DNA from 3 places in the Leucobacter exalbidus genome. Region 1 is predicted to be linked to each of the others. Evidence: predicted binding sites of a transcription regulator. Region 1 holds the regulator's gene; each other region holds the start of a gene.

The links. Region 1 encodes LexA, which represses DNA repair genes until DNA is damaged. Its sites were predicted from a motif close to TCGAACANNTGTTCGA; they were not measured.
Region 2: the regulator LexA is predicted to act here: its motif matches at 2,655-2,670, upstream of uvrA (excinuclease ABC subunit UvrA).
Region 3: the regulator LexA is predicted to act here: its motif matches at 6,176-6,191, upstream of JOF28_RS11775 (HNH endonuclease signature motif containing protein).

Annotation. Positions count from the first base shown of each region.
Region 1 is NZ_JAFIDA010000001.1:3,101,528-3,109,652, reverse strand. It holds gene JOF28_RS14020 (cytochrome c biogenesis CcdA family protein) at 1-848, opposite strand, end outside; gene JOF28_RS14015 (DsbA family protein) at 848-1,672, opposite strand; gene JOF28_RS14010 (histidinol-phosphate transaminase) at 1,701-2,783, opposite strand; gene JOF28_RS14005 (hypothetical protein) at 2,850-3,281, opposite strand; gene lexA (transcriptional repressor LexA) at 3,536-4,189, shown strand; gene JOF28_RS13995 (methylenetetrahydrofolate reductase) at 4,283-5,185, opposite strand; gene JOF28_RS13990 (uroporphyrinogen decarboxylase/cobalamine-independent methonine synthase family protein) at 5,182-6,426, opposite strand; gene metE (5-methyltetrahydropteroyltriglutamate--homocysteine S-methyltransferase) at 6,434-8,125, opposite strand, start outside.
Region 2 is NZ_JAFIDA010000001.1:523,263-531,387, forward strand. It holds gene uvrA (excinuclease ABC subunit UvrA) at 1-2,586, opposite strand, end outside; gene JOF28_RS02400 (HNH endonuclease signature motif containing protein) at 2,989-4,848, opposite strand; gene JOF28_RS02405 (GatB/YqeY domain-containing protein) at 5,079-5,564, shown strand; gene uvrB (excinuclease ABC subunit UvrB) at 5,828-7,918, shown strand.
Region 3 is NZ_JAFIDA010000001.1:2,602,581-2,610,705, reverse strand. It holds gene JOF28_RS11795 (ABC transporter permease subunit) at 1-618, opposite strand, end outside; gene JOF28_RS11790 (ABC transporter substrate-binding protein) at 631-2,244, opposite strand; gene JOF28_RS11785 (ATP-binding cassette domain-containing protein) at 2,266-2,964, opposite strand; gene JOF28_RS11780 (ATP-binding cassette domain-containing protein) at 2,973-3,689, opposite strand; gene JOF28_RS11775 (HNH endonuclease signature motif containing protein) at 4,134-5,900, opposite strand; tRNA gene JOF28_RS11770 (tRNA-Arg) at 6,453-6,525, opposite strand; gene JOF28_RS11765 (NlpC/P60 family protein) at 6,701-7,423, opposite strand; gene gdhA (NADP-specific glutamate dehydrogenase) at 7,997-8,125, opposite strand, start outside.

The sequences.
Region 1 (8,125 bases):
TGCAGCGCGCTGGAGCTGGCGGCCGCACACGCGGGTTGCGGCGAGGTCGGGCTCGCGCGCACCACCACCACGGCGGCCCACGCCCCTGCACACACGATAAAGATGACGGCGATCACCCAGTTAGGCACCATCGAGGTGAGACGCATCACGTCTCCCTCCAGCTGCGCCTGCGCGGTTGCTCCCACCAGCCCACCAATCGTCGTGGTACCGCGGGTGACGAGCAGCAGCACGCCAATCAACGCGGTCAGCACCCCGCCAATCACATTTGTCCACGCGTTGCGCCAGGCACCGATGCGCAGTTCGCGCGGCCGCACCAGCTTTCGGATGGCCGGAATGCGGCTCCAGAGCAGCGCGAGCACCATGAGCGGCAGCGTCATCCCCGCCGCAAATACCAGCAGCACCAGCCCACCGAAGGCAGCGTTCGCACCGAACGCCGCAAAGGTGAGGGCAGCGCCCAGCAGCGGGCCCGCGCAGACACCTGCCAGGCCGTAGACGGCCCCCAGCGCAAAGACGGCCAGTGCCGAGGCGCCCGCTGGGCCGCGCTGGCGCATCACGCCGGGAAGCCTGACGCCGCAGGCCAGCAGCACTCCCAGGGCAATGACGAGCCAAGAGGCGACCGTCACCAGTTCAAATCGGTATTGACTCACCCATGCGCCGACCGTGCCGGCCAGCAGCCCGAGCGGTACGAGCGCGCTTGCCAGCCCGAGAAAGAAGACACCGGTGCGCACAAACAATGCGCGCGTGTTCGTGAATGCGTAGGCAAAGAACGCGGGCAGCAGCATCACCGAGCACGGGCTCAGCAGCGTGAGCACGCCGCCGAGAAACGCTCCCGCCAGCGTCAGGTTCATTATTTCTCGGCGACCATCGAGTCGAGGAACTCGCGGAAGTAGTCGATGGGCTGGGCGCCGCTAAACGCCTGCCCGTCGACGGCGAAGAAGGGCACGCCCGTGACGCCGAGTTCGCTCGCCTCGGTCGTCATCTGGGTGACCTCGGCGCGCAGGTCTTCGCGCTCCATGTCGCTCGTGAACAGCTCAATATTGGGGACGCCAGCGGTGCGGGCGTGACCGATGAGTTCTTTCGTCGTCAGCTCGGGGTGCCCAGATTCTGGGGCTGCCTCGTAGACGGCGTCGAGAAACTCAAAGTACTTACCCTGCTCGGCCGCGGCCCGGGCCGCCGTTGAGGCACGCAGCGACTCCTCGCCGAAGAATGCAACGTCGTGCATCTCAATGCGCACCTTGCCCGAGTCGACGTACTCCTTGACGACGTCGGGGAGGGTATCGCGGGTGTACACCGCGCAGTAGGGGCAGCGCAGGTCTACCCACTCTGACAACACGACGGGGGCGTCGATGTCACCGATGGCCATCGGGTCGCCCTCGATGCGTCGTTCAACCACCGGTGCGGCACCCGTTGCGGGCTGCTCGGCGGCAGCGCCGTCGACCTCGCCGGTGAGCTCGGGGGTCGTCGCTTCGGGCGCCGCGTTACCGGCGCCGTCTGCCACTGCCACTGCCACTGCCACTGCAGCCTGGTTACCCGAGGAGTTCTGCGACCACATCACACCCCCGAACACCAACGCGAGTGCCGCGATCACGGCAAGCATCACGTTCCACAGGCGCGCGCTGCGCAACCGGCGTTCGAGGATGTGACGGGGCAGAACTTCAGGGGCTGACGTCATGCCTCGACCCTATAGGGAGAGCTTCTGGCTAGGAGCTGAGAGTTGTGAGCTCGGTGATGGCTCGAATAACCTCGGTCGTTTCGGCCTCGGTGCCCGCGGTGATCCGCAGGTGGCCTGCGATCCCCAGGTGCCGGATCAAAATGCCCCGCGCACGCAGTTCTTCGAACATGCCATTGGGATCCAGGAAGCCGCCCACGAGAATGAAGTTGGCGCCCGAATCGTGCACGCGGTAGCCAAGCTCGGTGAGTGCCGCGGCCAGCCGGTCGCGCTGCACCCGAATGTCATCAACGGTCGCGAGCATCGTGGCTGCGTGCTTGATTGCGGTGGTCGCCGCGGCCTGCGTCAGCGCCGACAGGTGGTACGGCAGCCGCACGAGGCGCAGCGCATCGATGACCGCGGGGTCGGCCGCGAGGTAGCCCAGGCGCACGCCGGCGAAGGCGAAGGCCTTGCTCATGGTGCGTGATACGAGCAGGCGGGGGCGCCCCTCGAGCAGGGTCACCGCGCTCTCGCGTTCGTTGTCGAACTCGAAGTAGGCTTCGTCGACGATCAGCATGCCGTCGAATGCGTCGTAGGCCGCGAGAATCGTTTCGCGGTCGAGCGGCGTACCCGTCGGGTTATTGGGGCCGCACAAGATCGCGATGCTCGGGGCGTGCTCGGTCAACGCCGCGCGCACACTCTCGGGGGTGAGCCGGTAGCCCGTGGGGCGTGGCACGTCGATGTAGGCGGTGTCGGTGCCGTCGGCAAGCAACGGGTACATGGAGTAGGTGGGGCTGAAGCTCAGCAGAGTGCGGCCGGGGCCACCAAAGGCCTGCAGCACCTGCTGCAGCACCTCGTTTGAACCGTTCGCCGCCCACAGCTGCTCTGCGGTGAGGCCGTGCCCGAGGTACCCGGCGAGCGCTTCACGCAACTCAACAAAGTCACGATCGGGGTAGCGGTTCGCGGTGCGCACTGCACGTTCGAGCGCTGCCGCAATATCTGCGACGACTTCGTCGGGAATGGGATGGGTGTTCTCGTTGACGTTCAGGCTTACGGGCACCGGATCTTGCGGGGCACCGTAGGGGCTCTTGCCGACGAGATTTGCACGGAGGGGGAGGTCGCTCAGACTGGTCACCCACTCAGTCTACGATCTCCTGCGTAGTTCACTGAAACAGACTGCGTTGCGTTACGGGCGGGTGCGTTACAGACCCAGCTCATCGGCAGACATCACCGCGGGGCTTTCGGTGTACCGCAGCGGCACCGCGATGGACTGTCCCACGACCACGTCAGAGCCCTGCAACTGGTTCAAGTGCACGATCTCGGCGACGAGGTCACGCGGATCCATCGACGGGTCGAGCTCGGTGGCGAGCTGCCACAGCGACGCCCCGGGGGCCGCCACCACGTACCCGAACGTTGCACCACTGCCCTCGTTGGCGGCGATGGCCGGGGCCGCTGACAACGACGCGATCAGCGCGAGCGAGGCCGCCGCACCAAACACACCCAGCGCACCAAACACGAAGCGCCCTCTGCGCGTCAGCCGAATGCTTGCCGTGGGCTGCGCCGCCTGGCGAGCGGACGAGTACTGCCCGGTAACGCGTCGCGCCGCAGGCAGCTGCGTCAGTGTTGCACTCATAGTCGAGTTCCCTTCAAGTGGATTGTCGCAGTCATGCGAACATCTGTTTCGAATATATCTTCGAAAGATCGAAAGAGCAACCTCAGAATCGAAGTTGTTTTGCACGAAATACCACGACACTCGAACACTTGTTTGGCCAAGTATCAGGCAGTCGGTAGAGTTTCGAACTAACGAGAGCACTCAAGCAGGTACCACCGACATTGCAGTCAGCAGCCCCGGCGACAGTGCACCACCACATCGAAGGAGCAGCAATCATGGTCGATATCGCACGTCGGCTTGAACGCCTCAGCGATAAACAGCGCTCAATTCTTGAGTTCATCGCGAGCTCCGTGGAAGACCGCGGCTACCCGCCGAGCATGCGCGAGATCGGCGACGCCGTCGGCCTGTCGTCGCTGTCGAGTGTCACCCACCAGCTCAGCCGCCTCGAATTGGCGGGCTGCATTCGCCGCGACCCGCACCGCCCGCGCGCACTCGAGGTACTCATCGACCCCACCGCTCCGGCGGCCCCCGCTGAGCCGCCCGTGCAAGCCGAAGAGACGGCATATGTGCCACTGGTGGGCCAGATCGCCGCCGGTGTGCCCATCACCGCAGAGCAGCAGGTCGAAGAACTCATGCCGCTGCCCCGCCAGCTCGTGGGCGACGGCACGGTCTTCATGCTGCGCGTCGTGGGCGACTCGATGATCGATGCGGCCATCTGCGATGGCGACTTTGTCGTCATCAGGCAGCAGCGCGAGGCCAACAACGGCGATATTGTTGCCGCGATGCTCGATGGCGAAGCCACCGTAAAGGTGTTTCGCAGGCGCGACGGTCACACCTGGCTGCTCCCCCGCAACAGCGCGTTTGAGCCGATCCTGGGCGACTACGCCGAGGTGCTCGGCAAGGTCGTCGCGGTGCTGCGCTCGATCTAACTAGCCCCACACACCAAATAACGCGAGCTGCTCATCGATAGTGATGAGCAGCTCGCGTTCGTTGTATATAGGTAAGCGCAGAACGAGCCCGCGTTACACCGCCACCGGTGCCAGCAGTTCGAGCTCACGCAGCACGGCGAGCACGCGCTCGTGCCGGTTAAAGGTGTAGAGGTGCAGTGACGGGGCCCCGCCCGCCAGCAGCTCTTTCGCGAGCGCCACCGAGTGTTCAACACCGAGCTCTGGGGCGTATCCCCCGGCCTCCTCGATCTCACGCATGAGCTCGGCGGGAGCCGGGCGCCCGGCAAGCTCAGCCACCTTGCGCAGCTGCGCGGCCGTCGCCACCGGCATCAGCCCCGGTAGCACCGGCATCGTGAGGCCCGCATCTCGCGCGTCGCTCACATAGCTGAGGTATTCGTCGGCGTTGAAGAACAGCTGCGAAACCGCGAACTGCGCCCCGGCTTCCTGCTTCGCCACGAGCCAGTCAATGTCCTCAGATCGTGACCGCGACAGCGGGTGCCCGTTGGGGTACGCCGCGACCGAGGTGCGCCCCACGCTCGTGAACGCGGGGCGTTCTGCACGCGCCTGCGCCACGAGCTTGACGAGTTCGAGCGAACTCAGCGACCCCGACACCGCAGGGTCATCTTCGCTCGCCCCGCGCGGCGGGTCACCCCGCAGCGCAAGAAAGTCGTGCACGCCGGCGTCCATAATCGCGTGAATGGTCTCGAGGATCGCCTGCCGCGTCTCCCCCACCGTGGTGAGGTGTGCGAGCGGCAGCGCGTTCGTGTGATCGCGCAGGTAGCGCACGAGATCGCGCGAGGCATCACGGTTTGATCCGTTGGCGCCGTAGGTCACCGAGATGAAGTCGGGGCCCACCGCCGCGAGGTGCTGCACCGCATTGCCCAGGGCGAGCGCGGCGGCCCCGCTGCGGGCGGGAAACACCTCGAACGAGAACCTCGGCCGGGTCGGAGCGCTGCCGGTTAAGAGGACGTCACTCATACCAATACCTCCGCGGGCCTGCCCGCAAGCTCTGCGCTCGCCCGGCGGGTGCCGCGCACGCGCGCCGCGATCTTGGCAAACGCCACATCGCGGGCAAAGTCGGGCGAACCGTGCCTGGGCTTCTCATCGATCAGGTAGGGAGAGAACCCGCAATCATCGGTCGATCCAATGAGCTCGGGCGGCACGAAGCGCGCGGCCCGCACCAACTGCTCGGCGATTTCCTGCTCGGTTTCGAGCTTCGGGTTCGTCGGGTTCGTCACCCCGAAGAGCACGCGCGGCGCGCGCTTGCCCGCGCTCGCGAGGTCGCGCAGCTGGCGGCCAACGAGCCGGGCCACGCGATCCGGATCAGCTTCTCCCGCCGCCTGCACCAGAAAGTACCCCGCTTCGATCTGAAACAGCTCGGGGATCAGCTCGGCGTAGTCGACGTCGGCGCTGTGCGCGCTGTCGTGGTCGTTGCCCGGGCAGGTGTGCACGCCCACGGCGTCGCGCAGCTCGGGCGGCACGCGGTCGAGCACGCGGTTGATGAGCTCGATGAACCCCGACAGCGCTGCGGGCCCGGCCCACGGCGCGCGCAGGTCGCGGCGCAGCGCAAGCCGCCCCTCGGTGAAGTCGATGGTGACGCGCGAGGCGCCCGCAGCGAACGAGCGGCGAATATCTTCGGCGCACCCCGCCACGACATCGTCGAGAAACTCGGCGCGCGAGTAATCAATGGGCACCTCGGGGGCTCCGGGGGCCGCGAGCAGCCCATCGGCCGGCATCATCAGCGACAGCATCGACGGCGACACCACCGCCTGCTTCAGCGGCAAGTCGGTGAGGGCGCGCGCCGCGGCCACGTCGGCGGCCGCCCACGCGCGAAACGCGAACGGTGCGCGGGTGAGCGCGGGGATCACGCGGTGGTGACCATCGGCGAACACGGCAAACACGGGGTCTTTGCCGGGCTCACCGCGATCCGGATTCGCACCCAGCGGGTAGCTCGCAAAGCTCTGCCGACGCTGCTCACCGTCAGTGACGATGGGCGATCCGGTGTCGGCGAGGCGGGCGAGCGTCTCGCGCACCGCCCGGTCTTCCTCCGCGGCCACTTCGGCCGCCAAGGCGAGACCGGTGTCGGCGTCGAGCACCGCGCGCTGCAGCCGCGCGGGCCGCGGGAGAGAGCCGACCGGTTCGGTCGGCAGCTCGCCCACGGGCCACGCCGCGGTGGCGCCGGCAGCGGCGCCACTCACGGAAGCAACAGTGTCAGTCACGGCTCGCCTATGACGCGACGCCGGCGAGCGCGGCCTCGCGCACCTCGCGCGCCGCACGCACCAGGTTCGTGAGGCTCGCGATCGTCTCGTCGTAGCCGCGCGTCTTCAAGCCGCAGTCGGGGTTGACCCACAGCTGCTGGCCGGGGATGCTGGCGGCCGCGATGCGAATCAGCTCGGCCTGCTCCTCGGTGCTGGGCACGCGGGGTGAGTGGATGTCGTAGACGCCCGGGCCGATGCCGCGCGAGTAGCCGTGGTCGCCCAGCGGCACGACAACGTCCATGCGGCTGCGGGCTGCCTCGATGCTCGTGACGTCGGCGTCGAGGCCGTCAACGGCGTCGATGATCTCGCCGAACTCTGAGTAGCACAGGTGCGTGTGGATCTGCACGTCGGCGCCAGCGCCACCGGTCGCGAGGCGGAACGAACCCACCGACCAGTCGAGGTAGGCGGCCTGGCGATCGGCGTCGAGCGGCAGCAGCTCACGCAGCGCGGGCTCATCGACCTGCACGATCTTGATGCCGGCCGAAACGAGGTCATCGATCTCGTCGCGCAGGGCAAGCGCCACCTGGTTGGCGGTGTCTTCGAGCGGCTGGTCATCACGCACGAACGACCACGCGAGGATCGTGACGGGGCCCGTGAGCATGCCCTTCACGGGGCGCTCGGTGAGCGACTGGGCGAAGGCCGACCAGGCAACCGTCATCGGCGCGGGGCGTGACACATCGCCCCACAGGATCGACGGGCGCGTGGCGCGGGTGCCGTACGACTGCACCCAACCGTTCTCGGTGACCGCGAAGCCGTCGAGCAGCTCGGCGAAGTACTGCACCATGTCGTTGCGCTCGGCCTCACCGTGCACGAGCACGTCAAGCCCGATTTCCTCCTGCAGGCGAATAACGCGCTCAATCTCTTCGCGCAAGAAGCCGTCGTACTGCGCCTGATCGATCTCGCCGCGCGTGAACGCGGCGCGGGCCTTACGAATCTCGGTGGTCTGCGGGAACGAACCGATTGTGGTCGTCGCGAGCTGCGGAATTCCCAGGTCAGCCTGCGCATCGCGGCGCTCCTGTTCGGTCACGCGGTCGCGCTCGGGCTGACCGGTGGCTGCAACGCGGCTCCGGATCCCGTCCACGCGCACACCCGCCGCCTGCGCACGATCTGCGAGGGCTGCATCGGTGTCGGCGAGCTCGGTCTCGATCGCTGCGGCGCCCTCGACGAGGCCACGGGCGAGCGTGGCCACCTGGCCGACCTTCTGATCGGCGAACGCGAGCCAGCCCTTGAGCTGCGCGCTGAGCTGCTGCTCGTCTGCCACATCGTGGGGCACGTGCTGCAGGCTGTTGGAGGTGCCGATCACGGTGCTGATGCCCGCGGTCTGCAGCTGCTCAGCCTGTGAGAATGCGCGGCGCAGATCGGTGCGCCAGATGTTGCGGCCGTCAACGACGCCTGCGACGAGCTGCGTGCCCGTGAATGCTGCGGCGAGGTCGCCCGAGGCGAGGGCCGCGGTAGGCAAGCTGCCGCGCACAAGGTCGGCTTGCACTGCTTCAACGGGAAGCTTGCCGAGGCGCTCAAGCGCCTGCGACGAGTCGCCGTAGGGGGCCGTGAGCAGAATCTGGGGGCGGTTTGTCGCTGCACCGAGCACCGCGTAGGCACGCTCAACCAGGGCGAGCGTCTCGGCGCGGGGCACCGACAGCGAGTCTGACACGAGGGCGGG
Region 2 (8,125 bases), 2.6 Mb from region 1:
GCCATTGGAGCGCTTCTGCAGCTCGGTCGCAAGCTTCACGCGCTGTGCCTCGCCACCCGAAAGTGTCGTGGCGCTCTGGCCGAGGCGCACGTACCCCAGGCCCACGTCCACGAGGGTCTTCATGAAGCGGTGAATCGAGGAGATCGGTTCGAAGAACTTCTCGGCTTCGGCGATGGGCATATCGAGCACCTCAGAAATGTTCTTGCCCTTGTACTTCACCTGCAGGGTCTCGCGGTTGTAGCGCTTGCCACCGCAGGCCTCACACGCGACGTACACGTCGGGGAGGAAGTTCATCTCGATCTTCAGGGTGCCGTCACCCGAGCAGGCCTCACAGCGGCCGCCCTTCACGTTGAAGCTAAAGCGACCGGGCAGGTAGCCGCGCGTCTTCGATTCAACAGTCTCGGCGAAGAGGTTGCGAATCTTGTCAAAGACGCCCGTGTAGGTGGCGGGGTTGGAGCGCGGGGTGCGACCGATGGGTGCCTGGTCGACGTGCACGACCTTGTCGAGGTGCTCGAGGCCCGTGATGCGGGTGTGCTTGCCCGCGACGAGGCGAGCACCATTGAGCTGGTTGGCGAGCACGCGGTACAGAATGTCGTTGACGAGGGTGGATTTACCCGAGCCTGAGACGCCGGTGACCGCGGTCATGACGCCAAGGGGGAAGACCGCGTCGACGCCCTTCAGGTTGTTCGATCGGGCGCCGACGACCTTCAGCTCGCGCTGCTTGTCACGCTTGCGGCGCTTCTTGGGGGTCTCGATCTCGCGGCGCCCGGCGAGGTAATCGCCGGTGATGGAGCGGGTGTTGCTCAGCAGTTCGGCGTATTTGCCGGAGTGCACGACGGTGCCACCCTCGACGCCGGCCCCGGGACCGATGTCGACGATCCAGTCGGCGGCCTCGATGGTTTCTTCGTCGTGTTCGACGACGATCAGGGTGTTGCCGAGGTCGCGCAGCTTGATTAGCGTCTCGATGAGGCGGCGGTTGTCGCGCTGGTGCAGGCCGATCGACGGCTCATCGAGCACGTAGAGCACGCCGGTGAGCCCTGATCCGATCTGGGTTGCGAGTCTGATGCGCTGGGCTTCGCCGCCCGACAGGGTGCCGGCGGCACGCGCCAGTGTAAGGTAGCCCAGGCCGACCTCGATGAGGAAGTTGAAGCGCAGCCGAATCTCGCGCAGCACCTGGGCGGCGATCTTGGCTTCACGCTCGGTGAGGGTGACCTCGTCGAAGAAACGCTTGGCGTTCTCGAGGCTAAACTCCCCCACGTTTGCAATGGATTCACTGTTGATCGTCACGGCGAGCACTTCGGGTTTGAGGCGCTGACCGTTACAGGCGTGGCAGGGCACCTCACGCAAGAATTCGCTCCACCGGTCACGCTTGGTGTCGCTTTCGGCTTCGGCGTACTGGCGTTCGATGAACGGAATCACGCCTTCGAACCCCGAGCTGTACTTCACCTCGCGGCCGAAACGGTTCTTCCACCGCACGTTCACCTTGAAGTTGTTGCCGTAGAGCACGGCCTGCTGCACTTCTTCGGGCAGGCTCCCCCACTGGTCATCGAGTGAGAACTCGAGATCTTCAGAGAGACCCCGCAGCAACTTGTCGTAGTACTGGTAGAGGCTCTTGCCCTGGCTGGTCCAGGGGATGATGACGCCTTCGGTGATCGACAGCTCGGGGTCACCCAGCACGAGGTCTTCGTCCACCGACATGCTGGTGCCGAGGCCTGAGCAGGTGCCACAGGCGCCAAAGGGGGCGTTGAAGGAGAAGGTGCGCGGCTCGATTTCGGTGAGCTGCACGGGGTGCTGGTTGGGGCACGAGAGGTGCTCGGAGAACTGCTGGGTGCGCTCGGGATCTTTCGCGTCGAGGTCGACGTAATCGATGGTGACGATGCCGCCCGCAAGCTTCAGGGAGGTTTCGAGGGAGTCGGTGAGGCGACCGAGGGCATCGGGGCCGGCGACGAGGCGGTCGACGACGACCGAGATCTCGTGCTTTACCTGCTTCTTCAGCTTGGGCGGATCGGAGAGCTGAATGAGGTCACCGTCGACGATGGCGCGAGAATAACCGGTGGCGGCGAGCTCTTGGAAGAGATCAACGAACTCACCCTTTTTCTTGACCACCACGGGGGCGAGTACCTGGAAACGGGTGCGCTCGGGCAGCTGCATGAGGCGATCGGCGATCTGCTGCACGGTCTGGGCGGCGATCTTCTCACCGCACTGGGCACAGTGGGGTACGCCGATGCGGGCCCACAGCAGGCGCATGTAGTCGTAGATTTCGGTGATGGTGCCGACCGTTGACCGCGGGTTGCGGTTCGTGGACTTCTGGTCGATGGACACGGCGGGGCTGAGGCCCTCGATGAAGTCGACGTCGGGGCGATCTACCTGGCCGAGGAACTGGCGGGCGTAGGCGCTCAGGGACTCGACATAGCGGCGCTGCCCCTCGGCGAAAATGGTGTCGAAGGCGAGGCTTGATTTCCCACTGCCCGACAACCCGGTGAACACCACCATCGAGTCACGAGGAATCTTGAGGTCCACGTTTTGCAGGTTGTGGACGCGGGCCCCCTGAACGCTGATCTGCGCGTGCGCGGCAGAGGAACGGATAGGGGCTGGGGTGGCTGAAGTGCTTCGCGAGGTCACAAATCCATCTTAGGCCTGCGCAACCTGAGTGGTCGAACATATCTACGAATATTTCAAGGGAGCTGTCAGCAACGGGAAGAACTCAAAGAAATGGGCGTGGGCTTTGGGCACCGCGATAAAAGTGGGCAACGGCCGTTCTCGAGCAGGCGGACGCATACCTACACCTACACCTACACCTACACCTACACCTACACCTACACCTACATGCCTACGCCCATACCAACTACCTGCGCCGGATCAGCATCCACCGTCCCCTGCGGGCTGACCGCCATGCTTTGCATGCAAGCTGCTCTGGCTACACACCCAGGACCACCGTTGGCCATCGTGCTGGGCAGATCTAGGCAGAGTTCTCTGGCCGAAGCGAATTTAGGGTCTTGCCTCGCCCGATCGCGGCTCACGTCCACTGGTCTCATCGCTTATTCGGGAGTGACCGGTTCTCGTTTTGTCGGCCGCGGTCGCTGCGGCTGCAGCGTGGGTTCGCGCCCTGGTGTTTCCACCGAGGGGGCGTAAGCCGCGCCATGTCTCGGGTGGCACCATTTGGGGTGGCCGGCTGCGGCCCGGCCTGAATCTTACCGAGGGTTGCGCGGTGCCGCTCCACGCATAAGCCCTCGCGGCCCTGATGGGGAGTTCGATCGCATCTTCGGGCGCTCCCCCTGGTGGATGCAGGACGAATGGTTCGCCACGAGGATTTCTGGTGTTGGTGTTGGCACCGTCGTCGCCACCGCCACCGCCACCGCCACCGCGGGTGATTTTCCAGCCGTTGTGGTGGAGTTGCATGTGGTGGAACCGGCACAGCAGGATTCCTCGATCAATATCGGTGCGGCCGCCGTCGGCCACCCACGCATTAATGTGGTGGGCCTCGCAGTAAGTTGCGGGCCGGTCACAGCCCCGCCATCTGCATCCCCCGTCGCGCAATGAAAGTGCGATGCGTTGTTTCGGGGTGAAGAGTCGCTGCTCACGGCCTACGTTGAGGGGGTTGCCGGCCCGGTCGGTAGTGACGGGCACGATGCCCGTGTTGCACACGGTGCGGGCCGCAACCCCGACCGGAACCGGGGTTCCGTCATCCTCGAGGAATGCGGTGTCAGCGCGGGTATCGGTGTCGGCGCCGGTATCGGTGTCGGCGCCGGTATCAGTGTCGGCGCCTGTGTCAATGACGCGCACGACCCGAACTCCGGCTTGGCGCACGCCAAATACGTCTTCGACCGTGGCCAGGGTGCCACCCACCAGCACCTCGATGAGGAGGTCGTGGGTGAGCTGCTCGTTGCTGCGGGGATCGTCACGCAGCTCAGCTGCTTGTGCCTTCTCGGCCGGGTTCACGAATGAAGGGCCGCCCCTGCGGGGGCGCATGGCCGCGTCGATGAGGCTGCGCACCCAAGCCGCCGATTCATCATCAAAGGTAAATGAGCCGTGGTGCACGCCCTTCGCGTCAACCCACATGCGAAGCGAGCGGGCCTCGTATCGGTCAGAGAATCGCTGTTCGGCCCCCTCGGGGTCGAGTTTGTCGCGCACCGCCCGAGCCGTCTTACGCAGCTCCTCGACCGTGCGAATCGGCGCTTCGTCAAGCAGGTGTTCGACCGCGAGGCTCCACGCCCCATGAAACACTGCCACCGCCCTGCACATCGCTTCTTCATCTGAGACTTCGCCCGAACTCGCTGCTTGTTCGCCCGCCGCCGTAGCGGCTGCCTTTACCGCCGCGACATCAGCTTCAGTGGGCGTGGGCGGGTCGCCCAGCCCCACACGAATCGCGCTGTGTTGATCGGAGGTAATCTGCATGGCACTGAAGGCCTGATCAAGCGCTGCGTGCCAACTCGCAGCTGGTTGCTCACCCGGTATCTGCTGCGACTCGGTGGCTTCACCCTCACCGCCCCCGTCGACGGCCACAGCTGTTTCGAGGAGGGATTGCCCCACCCGAACCTCGCGGGCGGCCTGCGCGTTACTTACCCCTGTGATCTGCTGCACCAGGGAAACCGCATTGCGGTGGCCGCGGGACTGCGCCACCCCGCTGTGCCCCATTGCCCGGGTGGAACGCTGAGCCACCACTCCCGAGGCCGTGATCTGAATGCGCTCGGCCGCACGCGTGAGCGCGGCCGCCCGTTCGAGCACCGCCACCAAATCAGCGTCGGAAAGTTGCTGCATTTCGGCGGGCATCGACGCCGCTTCTGGCACCTCGTGGATCAGCTGGCAGGCCGCCGCCAGCTGATCGAGAAGAGAGGTGCTGAAGTTCATGTTTCCATGATCGCATCACCCTCAGACATTGCGGGATCTGTCGATTTTCTGGGGGCGGGATGGCCTGATCCGGGACCGTTTTGCCCAGTTTCGCAGCCCGTTCCATGCCAGGCGACACGTGAGCGCGATAATCTACACAGGGTGTCGTGGTGACGCACTCGACGCGTTCGTTCGTGCCGAGCGAGCTGCCGCGCGCGCAGGCAAGATTCACCAAATTGAGGAGATCCCACGTGGACCTGAAAGCAGAACTGACCATTGCGCAGCGCACAGCTATGAAAGACCGCGCCGCGGCCGAGCCCGGCGACGCAAAGGACGCCGCTGAGCGCCGTTTGCTGGCTATTCGCTCGGCTCTTGGCGCCCTGGGCGAAGCAGAGACCGCCGGCAAGGCACGCCACGAGCTTTCGGCCGAAGAGCAGATTGCGGTCGTGAAGAAAGAAGTAGCGAAGCGCGAAGCAAGCGCCGAAATCTATGACGGCGCGAGCGAGCCTGAGCGCGCCAATAACGAGCGCCTTGAGGCTGAGGTGCTGCGGGCGTTCCTCCCCCAGGAAACCAGCGAGGACGAGGTGCGCGCGTTCGTTGAACGCATCGTCGCCGAACAGCAGCTGGCGGGCCAGGGCGGCCGGGCCATCGGCGTCGTAATGGCGGCGCTCAAGGCAGATTTCGCGAACTTCGATTCGCGCTCGGCGGCAAAGATCGTGCAGACCGCTACCAAGTAGCTGAAGGAACCCCGCTCACGAGGCGGTGCGTTCAGGGCGCGCGGGAACGCCGCCTGTTTCGCGTGGGTTTGCATCGGTGGGAGCAGGGCCTCGGGCCAGCTCCCACCGGCATACTCAGCACATCGCACGCAGAACGAACGCACGCACGCAGCAGGCACGCACCAGAACACAGAACACACGCACGCACCCAGCGGGCCAACAATTGACCGCGCTTTTCGTCACTTTTCGGTCGCCCGTCAGGGGTGTTCGGTAGGCTCTCCCCCATGGAACCCACGCGCAGTGTTCGGCCCTTTGAAGTGGTCTCAGAATTCGAGCCCAGCGGCGATCAACCTGCCGCCATTGAGCAGCTGACGCAGCGAATTAATGCGGGCGAGACCGACATTGTGCTGCTCGGTGCCACCGGTACCGGTAAGTCAGCAACCACTGCCTGGCTGATCGAGCAGGTGCAGCGGCCGACGCTCATCTTGGCGCACAATAAGACCCTCGCGGCACAGTTGGCCAGTGAGTTTCGTCAGCTGATGCCCAACAACTCGGTCGAGTACTTCGTCAGTTATTACGACTATTACCAGCCCGAGGCCTACGTGCCCCAGACCGACACCTTCATTGAGAAGGACTCGTCAGTCAACGCCGAGGTAGAGCGGCTGCGCCACTCCACCACCAATGCGCTGCTGAGCCGCCGCGACACCATCGTCGTGTCGACCGTGTCGTGCATATATGGCCTCGGAAAGCCGGAGGAATACTACGAGGCCATGGTGCCGCTCGCGGTCGGTGACCGACTCGATCGCGACGTACTGCTGCGACGCTTTGTCGATATGCAGTATCAGCGCAACGACATCGAGTTCGTGCGCGGCAACTTTCGGGTGCGTGGCGACACGGTCGAGATTATTCCGATGTACGAAGAGCTCGCCATCAGAATTGAGTTCTTCGGCGACGAAATCGAAGCCCTCTACTACCTGCACCCCGTGACGGGCAATGTCGTGAAGCAGGTCGAGACGGTCTCGGTGTTCCCCGGTTCGCACTATGTGGCCAGCCGCGAAGCCATGAACCGTGCCATAGGTCAGATCACCGACGAACTCGATATTCGTTCTAGGGAGCTGAAGCAGCAGAACAAGCTTGTCGAAGAGCAGCGGCTGCGCATGCGCACTACGTTTGACCTCGAGATGATGGAGCAGATTGGTTTCTGCTCGGGCATCGAGAACTATTCACGCCACATTGATGGCCGTGAGCCCGGCGAGGCTCCGCACTGCCTGCTCGACTACTTCCCCGATGATTTTCTCGTCGTCATCGATGAGTCCCACGTCGCTGTGCCCCAGATCGGCGCAATGTACGAGGGTGACTCATCGCGCAAGCGCACACTCGTCGATCACGGCTTCCGTCTGCCCAGTGCACTCGACAACCGGCCCCTGAAGTTCTCGGAGTTTCAAAAGCGCGTGGGTCAGGTCGTCTACCTCTCGGCTACCCCGGGTAAGTATGAACTTGAGCGCGCAGACGGTGTCGTAGAGCAGATCATTCGCCCCACCGGCCTCATCGACCCCAAGATCATCATCAAGCCTTCCGAGGGACAAATTGATGACCTGCTCGAGGAAGTACGCCTGCGTGCTGAGCGTGACGAGCGCGTGCTTGTCACCACGCTCACCAAGAAAATGGCTGAGCAGCTCACCACGTTCATGGAAGAGGCTGGCGTGCGCGTGCGCTACCTCCACTCTGACGTTGATACGCTGCGCCGCGTTGAGCTGCTGACCGAGCTACGCGCCGGTGTCTATGACGTGCTCATTGGCATCAACCTGCTGCGTGAGGGCCTCGACCTTCCCGAGGTGTCACTGGTATCGATTCTCGACGCCGACAAAGAGGGCTTCTTGCGCTCTTCAACCTCACTCATTCAGACGATCGGCCGCGCGGCCCGTAACGTCTCTGGCGAGGTACACATGTACGCCGACAAGATCACGCGTTCAATGAGCGCGGCCATCGAGGAGACCGACCGTCGCCGCGAGATTCAGGTCGCCTATAACCTCGAGCACGGCATCGATCCGCAGCCGCTGCGCAAGAAGATCGGTGACATTACCGAGATGCTGTCGCGCGAGGCCGCCGACACCGAAGACGTGCTGTCTCGTTCGGGCGCGCACGCACAGCGCAAGGGTGCCTCGCCTCAGCGGGCGAAGGGCAAGAGCGCTGCCCGCGCCGGAGCCATCGCCGGCGAGGGTGCAGCGAAGCTCGAGGGTCTCATCTCAGATCTCAACGAACAGATGCTTGCGGCCGCCGATGAGCTGAAGTTTGAGCTCGCCGCGCGTCTGCGCGATGAGGTTTCTGAGCTGAAGCGCGAACTGCGCAGCATGGACGCGGCCGGTCACCTCTAGGCCGTGGTACCGCATAAAGCCGCACTGACCAGCGCTTTATGCGGTCAAGAAGTAAGTTACACACTGTAACAGTGTGATGCTCTCGCGAATGTGAATGCGAGTGCGAGCGCCCCACACAGCACAACGCCCGCGGTACCAGATCGATCGATCTCGTACCGCGGGCATTGTCTTGCCTAGCCGCCGCTGACGCGGCTCGCGAGGCGCCGG
Region 3 (8,125 bases), 500 kb from region 1:
GGCCACGCCCCCAATCGCGTCGACCAGCAACCGTCCCAGCAGCCCGCCACCGGGAATGCCGAGGGCGAGCGCGGGCAAAATCGCGGTCTCGAGGCCCGTCCAGCCATACGGTGGCAGCCACCGCAGTTGCACCGCGATCACCACCAGCAGTGCGCTTGCGAGCAGAAACTCGGGCAGCGCGGTAAGAGCAACGCCGGCGGCGCCTGATCCGCGTTGGGGTGCGTCGCGCAGAATGCGTAGCGCGGCCGGGGCAACCAGCGCCGCTGCCACCAACGCCGCAACCAAGAGGGCGAACCCGGTGAGCGTGGCCGACACGGCGAGCGCGTGCCACACGCCCGCGCCGATCTCGCCGCCGCTCACCCACGAGTGACCGAGGTCGCCGCGCAGCACCCCCAGCCACCAGTTCACGCTCATGGCCACGGGCCCGGCGTCGAGACCCAGCTCGGCGCGCACCGAGGCGAGCGCCTGCGCGGTGGGTTCGAGCTCGGCGTATCTGGCCCGCAGCACCGAGGCCGCGGGGTCGCGCTGTGACAGCCAGGGCAGCGCGCCGGCCACCAGCAGCAGGGCGACCACGCTGATGAGGCGGGAGGCCACCCCGAGGGTGCGGTTGTGTCGCATGAGCGGGGTCGCCTACTTTGCGGTGCGGTGAGTGTCGGGTGTGACGAGCAGGCGCTCGCGCGGGTCGCGGGCCGCGTTCTCGATTCGCTCAGACTCGCCCTGAATCACGCGCTCGTGCAGCAGCGGAATCACCGCATCGGTTGCCAAGACTTCGGTCTCGGCGCGCATCGTGGCGAGCTGCCGGGTCGGACCAGCTTCGGCTTCTGACGCGGATTGAATGGCCTGGTCGACGGGCTGCTCACACAGCTGCGCGATCGAGAACCCGCCCTCGCAGGTGAAGTCTGAGGCGAGGTAGGCGACGGGGTCACCCGAATCGAGCACGGTGGCGCGCGACAGAATGAAGGCGTCGAACTTGCCCTCGAGCGCGTCGGCCTCGATGAACTGGTATTCGCGCACGTCTTGCTGCACCTCAAAGCCTGCGGCCTCAAGCTGTTGCTCAAGCATCACCGCTACTTCGGGCAGCTCGGCCCGGTCGGTAAAGGTGCCCAGCGAGATTTTCACGCCGTCGACCTTCGCGGCCTGCGGGCGGGCGGCGAGCAGTTCTTGTAATTCAGGCTCGGAGCGGTAGTCGGCGGCCCACGGCAGCGCCGGGCCGAGCAGCCCTTCGGCGACGTCGGCGCGCCCCTCATACACCGATTCAACGATCGCGGCCCGGTCGATGGCCTCGCGTGCGGCGGCCCGCACCGCTGGGTCGGCGAACGGCCCGGCTTCGGTGTTGAGGTACAGGGTGTTGGTGCGGGGCATCGGCACCTCGGTGATCAGCGAGGCATCGATCTCGGCTGCTTGGCCTGCGGGAATCGCCTCGACAATGTCGGCGGTGCCGGTGCGCAGCGCGGCCGCCCGGGCAGTGCCGTCGGGCACGAACTTCACATCGATCCCCGTAGCCTCAGCCGACTCGCCCCAGTACTCGGGAAAGCGGTCGAGGGTGGCGCCCACGACGCCGTCAACATCGACGAGTTCGAAGGGGCCTGATCCGGTGCCGATCGGGTTGACCCCGGTCTTCGAGTACGCTTCGGCATCGAGGATGGCGAGCTGCGGGCTCGAGAGTCGGTGCGGCAGCAGCGGATCGGGGGCGGCGGTGTCGATGATCACGGTGTCACCCTCGGCCCGCACGGTCATGTCGACCCCGTCGAGAATGCGGGGCAGCGGGGTGGCATCTATCGCGCGCTGCAGCGAATTGACCACGGTGTCGGCACTGAGGGCGCCGCCGTTGTGAAACTGCACTCCCTCGCGAACGGTGAACTGCCAGCTGGTGTCTGAAATGCGCTCCCATTTTGTGGCGAGCGCGGGCAGGGCCTCCCCCGCGTCGTCGATGACGATGAGGGTTTCGGCGGTGGCCCAGCGCGCGAGCTTAAACGCGTCGTCGCTGAGCGGGTTCATCGCCGAGCGCGGCGGCTGCAGCATCGCGATCGAGATGCGCTCGTCATCGTCGCCAGTGGCCGCGGGCTGCGCAAAGCACCCCGTGAGTGAGAGCACGACGGCCGCCGGAATCGCGATACTGGCCAGAGGAGCGCGCAGCAGCAGGCTTCGGCGACGGGATTGTTGCGGTTGCTGCTGCGGTCGTTGGTTCTGGGCCTGGGACTGGGGCCGCGAAGTGCGCAGCGAGAAACGGTTCAAAGCAAACATCGGTGTCCTTTCGCGGACGGGTCAGTGAGTCGGTGCAGAAATGGTGATCGTGCGGTGGCAGCGGCCCGCCAACGCAAGGTCGTGGGTGACGAGCAGCAGCGCGATATGCGCGTCGGCGGCGACCTCGAGCAGCGCGGCCGAAACAGCCTGGGCGGTGGCTGGGTCGAGCGCGCTGGTGGGCTCGTCGGCCACCAATACCGCCGGATCAACGGCCAGCGCCCGTGCGATGGCCGCCCGTTGGGCCTGCCCGCCCGATATCTCGGCGGGCCTGCGGTCAAGCAGATCGGCGTCAAGCTGGGCAAGATCGGCCGCGCGCCTAATGCGGGGTTCGGCGTTGGTGTCCCGAGTGAGCTGCCGCACGGCGCGGGCAATGTTCTGGCGAATGCTCCAGCGCGGTACGAACGCGGTGGCCGGGTCTTGGGGCACACCCTGCACGAGGTGACGGAGGGCACGCTGCGGGGAGCGGGAGGCGCTGTTCCAGGCTTCGCCCAGCACCTCAACCTGGCCGTTTGAGGGCGCGCGAAGCCCCAGCACAATATCGGCGAGGGTTGATTTGCCGGCGCCCGAGCGGCCGATCACCGCCACAGTTTCGCCGCGGTGCACCTCGAGAGTCGTGGGGGCAAGCGCGACGCGGGCGAGCGACCCCGTGCGGTGTGAAGCGGTAACCCCTGCGAGGCTCAGCGCCACAGGTCGGGCCCGTCCTGCGGGGGTCTGCCCCATTGCCCCGTTCACAGGGCGAGCGCCGGGGTGTGGGTGACGGGCAGTTCGGTGAGAGCACCGTCGCGCACAACGATGTGCCGGGTCGCGAGTGCACGCACGACGACTGCGTCGTGCGTGGTCACGATGAGGGTGCGGTCGCCCGCGAACGCATCGGCGAGCAGCTGCACCACCCCCTCGCGCGTCTCGTTGTCGAGGGCGCTCGTGGGTTCGTCGGCGAGCACCAATGGGGCATCGCTGAGCATCGCGAGGGCCACGGCCGCGCGCTGTGCCTGCCCACCCGAAAGCTCCGCGGGGCGGCGGCCGGCGAAGGCGGGGTCACCCAGTCCCACGCTTTCGAGCGCGGCCGCGACCGCCTGCGCTGAAGTGCGCGTAACGGCCCGCAGCTGCCGCCCGAGCTTGGTGAGCGGATGCAGGGCTTCTGATCCCCGCTGGGGCACGAAGCCGATGCGCGTCACCACGCTACGACGCTCGCCTGCAAGCCTAAGCCCTGCGGGCAGTCGACCGGTGAGCACACTGAGCAGCAGTGATTTGCCGCTCCCAGAGGTGCCCGTCACGACGATCCGGTCACCGGCGCAGACGTCGAGCGCGTCGATTGACAGCAGGGTGCGCCCGTCTGCTGTCTGCACACAGATCTCACGCAGGGAAACCACTGCGCGCTGCGGTGTTTCTTCGAGCGCCGGGGCTCGGTGTTCGGCTGTCGCCGCATTGCGTAACCAATTAACCATAATGAGAATCATTATCATTCAAAGAATGGACGCATGGCAAACGACGCGCGGTGCGCAGACGATCGGATCACGAGCATCACCCAGCCCACACTCGACTAGTGCAGCCTGAAACCCAAGCAGGAACAAGCGCAAGAGCAGCTGCTTTGAGACAAGACAAGCACTGACATCAGCGTCAGCGTCAGTGATTCCGTCCAAGCCAGCACCGACCCCAACGTCAGCACCGATATCCAGGCCAACCCCAACCCCAACCCCAACCCCAACAGCAGTGGCGCACGCCAGCGCCGACATAAGTCGAGAGGTCACACCGTCAGCAGCGGGTTCAGGTCAAGAGCCTTCACTTGCAGGTGCTCAGCAGCAATTGCCGCAGGCCTCAGCGAACCCGTCATTGCATCCGCTACAGCTTGCGCTTTTCCTTAGGCTCCCACCCCGCCAATCCACCTACCCCTAGAAGGGTTCGTCATCGCACCAATCTGATGGGGAATCGGTGCGGTCGTTCTCGGTAGAGCGATTCTTGATGGAGTCGCCCTGGGTGGAGCGATTCTCAGTGGAGTCACTCTCGGTAGAGTCACTCGCCGCCCGCTTTGCCGAGGTGCGTGGCACGAAAGGCTTGTCCCAGCCCGGCCCCCACACCGATTCCGCTGAGACCCGCTCTGCCCGGGGCCGCTCAGTCACGCCTGTTGTTTCAGTTGCTTCTGTTGAGAGTGGTTGCTCTGCTCCAGGTGGTTGATCAGGGGGCGACCCGTCCGGGGTTTCGGGCCCATCCGTCCCCTCACCCGGGGGATCTGGTCTGAATCTCACCGCGCTCTCGGGTATGTCTTCATATTTCCGCCCGGTGGGACTCGTCCACGTATACACACCATTCTTGTCTTGGATCACTTCCCAGGGAGTGGCGTGTTTGAGGGTGTGGTGTCGGCGACAGATGTGGCCCAAATTGTCACTGCTCGTTGCCCCGCCCAGGGCCGCGTCAATGGTGTGGTCGATGTCGCATTTTCGTAGCGGCATGCGACACCCAAAGAATCTGCAGTGCTGGTCTCTCGCCCCCAGAAACCTTCGTAGCTCTGCCGAGGGCCGGTAGGTATCCACGGTGATGATGGTGCCCGTTTCGGCATCCACCTTCACTTGTTCCCAGCTGCTGGTCGCGCAGGCCAGGTCTTTCGCGGTATCAGTATCGATGGGGCCGTAACCGGCAAGCGAAGCCGGGTGGCCCCTGCCGCTTCCCGCCGTATCTTCGGTCCCGGTCGCGGTTCCGGTTCCTGTGGTAGTTCCGGTGGTGGTTCCCGTGAGTCGGGTGATCGGCACGATCACCTGCACCCGCGCCGTGATACCACCCATCGGGGTACCCGTCGTCATCGTCTTCATAGGATCACTCGTCAACAACATGTCACACAACAGATCAGCACGCACCTGATCCGTCGTGCGGGTATCCACGATCTCGGGAGATCTGGTTTCGCCAGAGTCGCTCGCACCGTCTTCGGATGCCGCGGCTTCTCCCCCAGCACCGCCCTTACCTGCTTTATCGCCGAAGGTTTCGGTATTACGGTTCGCGATGATGTGGTGGGAAAGCTGATCAACCTTGTCCTTGATGCCATGCGCGAGGGCTGCGGGGAGATGGGCGATCAGATCAGCCATCCCGTCTTCCCGGTCAATCACCATCACGTTGCGGCCCGCACACGCACGCTCGTGACGTTCATCGATGGTCACTTCGGCACACCGCTCGGCAAGTTCCTTCACGAGCGGGCGCACCCGCCCCACCGTCTCCGCCTCCGCCAACTGCAATGCTTCCCGCTCATACTTCTCGCGCCGCTTCGCGTCGGTAATAATGACGCCCGCATCCACGATCGCGCGCACGTGCCCTTCAGATACCCGGCCCGCGGCCAACGCCCGATATGTTCCCGGGTAGTCAGTGATGAGGTCAGTCGCGCGTTCCATTTTCGCGGCCACCGTACGATCCGATTCGTGTACCGCGGCCCCGATATCGGTGTGGACCATGCGGTAAGCCATCGCTTGGCTCTTCGCGAGCGAACGACCCGACTGCACCCCGTGGGGAATGCACTGCGCGATCCCCTCCGCAATCGTTGACCCCGCCTGCAGGAGAAGTGCTTCGGCTGCTTGCAGGGAACTGATTTGCGCACGCACTGCCTGGATTCCTGACACGACGTTATCGAGTGCAGCGAGCAACTCCGTCGGTGGTTCCAGCAGTGAGAACTTCATGTAAACATTGTCTCAGGGACCCCCGACATTCAACTTCGATGGGGCGTTCTGCCGCGAGAATCCGCGGAAATACGTGCGGTAATGCGCTGAGGCCCCCAGACAGCTCAGCAACTAAACGCCCAAAGGTCCAAACAGCCGCCCAGACTGGCTGCTGATGCACATTTGAAGGGTGCACCCTAGCGAACATGTCCCACGTTGAGGGCTCAAAGCAGAGCCACCCCATCAGTCATGGCCCGTGTGGCCAAGAAGTTCGTTGACGACTGACCGCCCACAAAACTAACAAACCTTCTAGCCACGCTTCAACCGCAATGATAAGAAAGTACGCGCACCGGCTACCCGAAGCCAACACCGAGGCCACCACAGCATCCAAAGATCTCTGCGCGGCACCGCGAAAGCACATAGCTCTTCCCGCAAGCGTCGTCGACGCCCAACGGTGTTTGCAGGGCTTCTGCCCCACGTTTGCCCCACGCTGACACCTTCATTAAAAAGCGAAAGCTTCAGCCGAGAGCCCGATTTAGGCCATGACCTGGTATTTCATGATTCTTTAATTTGTGCCCTGGGCGGGAATCGAACCCGCGACACCTTCTTTAGGAGAGAAGTGCTCTATCCACTGAGCTACCAAGGCGTAGGTGAAATTACCTTTCAACCCCTGCGAGTATAGCGCAGGTCAGCGAGCACTTATCGCGCTCAACACGCCTGCCCACAGACGCAGAAAACGAACGGGCGAGGCCTGAGCCCCGCCCGTTCGTCTATACGAAGTTAGTTGTGAGTCTGCACGACTCGGGTATTAGCTTGGGCTATTAGCCGAAGCGAACGACGCCGTCAGGCGAACCGTCGAGGAACGCGCTTGCAACGACGGTCTGGTTTCCACCGTAGCCACCGTGAACTGCCTGACCGTTACCGATGTACACGGCTACGTGGCGGCCCGACCAGATGAGCACGTCACCGGGTGCGTAGTCGCCGCCCGCAACGCTGACGCCACCGAGGCCGGTGTATTCACCGATCTGGGTGCCAAGGTCGCCGGCAGGAATACCGATGGCCCGCAGTGAACGCTCGACGAGCGCGGTGCAGTCCTGCATCTCGCCCAGCTGCGCGAGCGCAGCCGACACGATACCCTGGGCGCCAGCGCCAGCGGGCACGTCAACGCCGGTAGGGGCGCCTGCCGGAGCAGCCGCAGCTGCGCCAGCCGGAGCAGCGGCCGCAGCCTTAGCTGCTTCCTCTGCAACCTTGGCAGCTGCTTCTGCAGCCTTCTTCTCTTCTGCTTCAGCCTTCTCGGCTGCGACGATCTCTGAATCGACTGCGCCCTCGGGTGCAGCGAGGGCGAGCGGTGCCGCGTCGACGTCTGAGGTCTCGAGTGACTGAGCAGCGGCGAAGCCATCAGGGATGCCCTGAACTTCGGGTGCCACTGCGTAAGCCGGGAGGCTGAACGTGCCGACCAGGCCAACGCTCAGTACGGCCGCGCCGGCCATCTGGGCGAAGCGCTTCGAGGTGGATACTGAGCGCTTCGGGGTGTGTGCAGACACCACGAGGTCCGTGCTGGGAGTAAAACTCACGAGAATAACTGCCTAACTTCGTTTGCGTACGTTCTCTTACTAAAGGGTGCGAACCGCTAGAGTTCGCGACCGTTCAAGGGTAACTGAAGATAACGGGAATGTCACGCTGAGACCGAAATCCCTCAGCTAGAGGTTGAATGTTGGCTGTTTTACGCCAATTTTCGGCCCTCACCATTTTCAGGGTTGTCTCGATATCGAGAGACTTACGCGCTATCTAAGTAACTGACATGCCTGCCCCGGATCGCCCCAGCACACCCGCCCCAGCCCATGTGCGAAACCACAAGCGCAGCCGCAACCGCAGCCACAACCGCGAACTCAACACTGAACGCCTTCTCCGCAGCATTCCCCGCCAGCCGATTTCCCCCTTCTTATAGGCGAAAACCCTGCAGCCCTGTTTTCCCACAAATCGCCAATCTTGGGAAAATAGCCGCAACTGTTCCCCAAAACAGGCAAAAAGAACTGCTCCCCGCAGCTGGACTGAAAAGTTCAGTGACCAACCAAGAGGAGCAGTTCTTTCAGGCGCGCGGCGCCAAAGTCGACGGGCTAGATCAGGCCCTGTTCAAGCATGGCCTGCGAGACCCGCACAAAGGCGGCCGAGTTCGCACCCAGAATGTAGTCGCCGGGGCGGCCGTAGCGTGCCGAAGCCGCGTAGGTTGCCTCGTGCACGTCGCG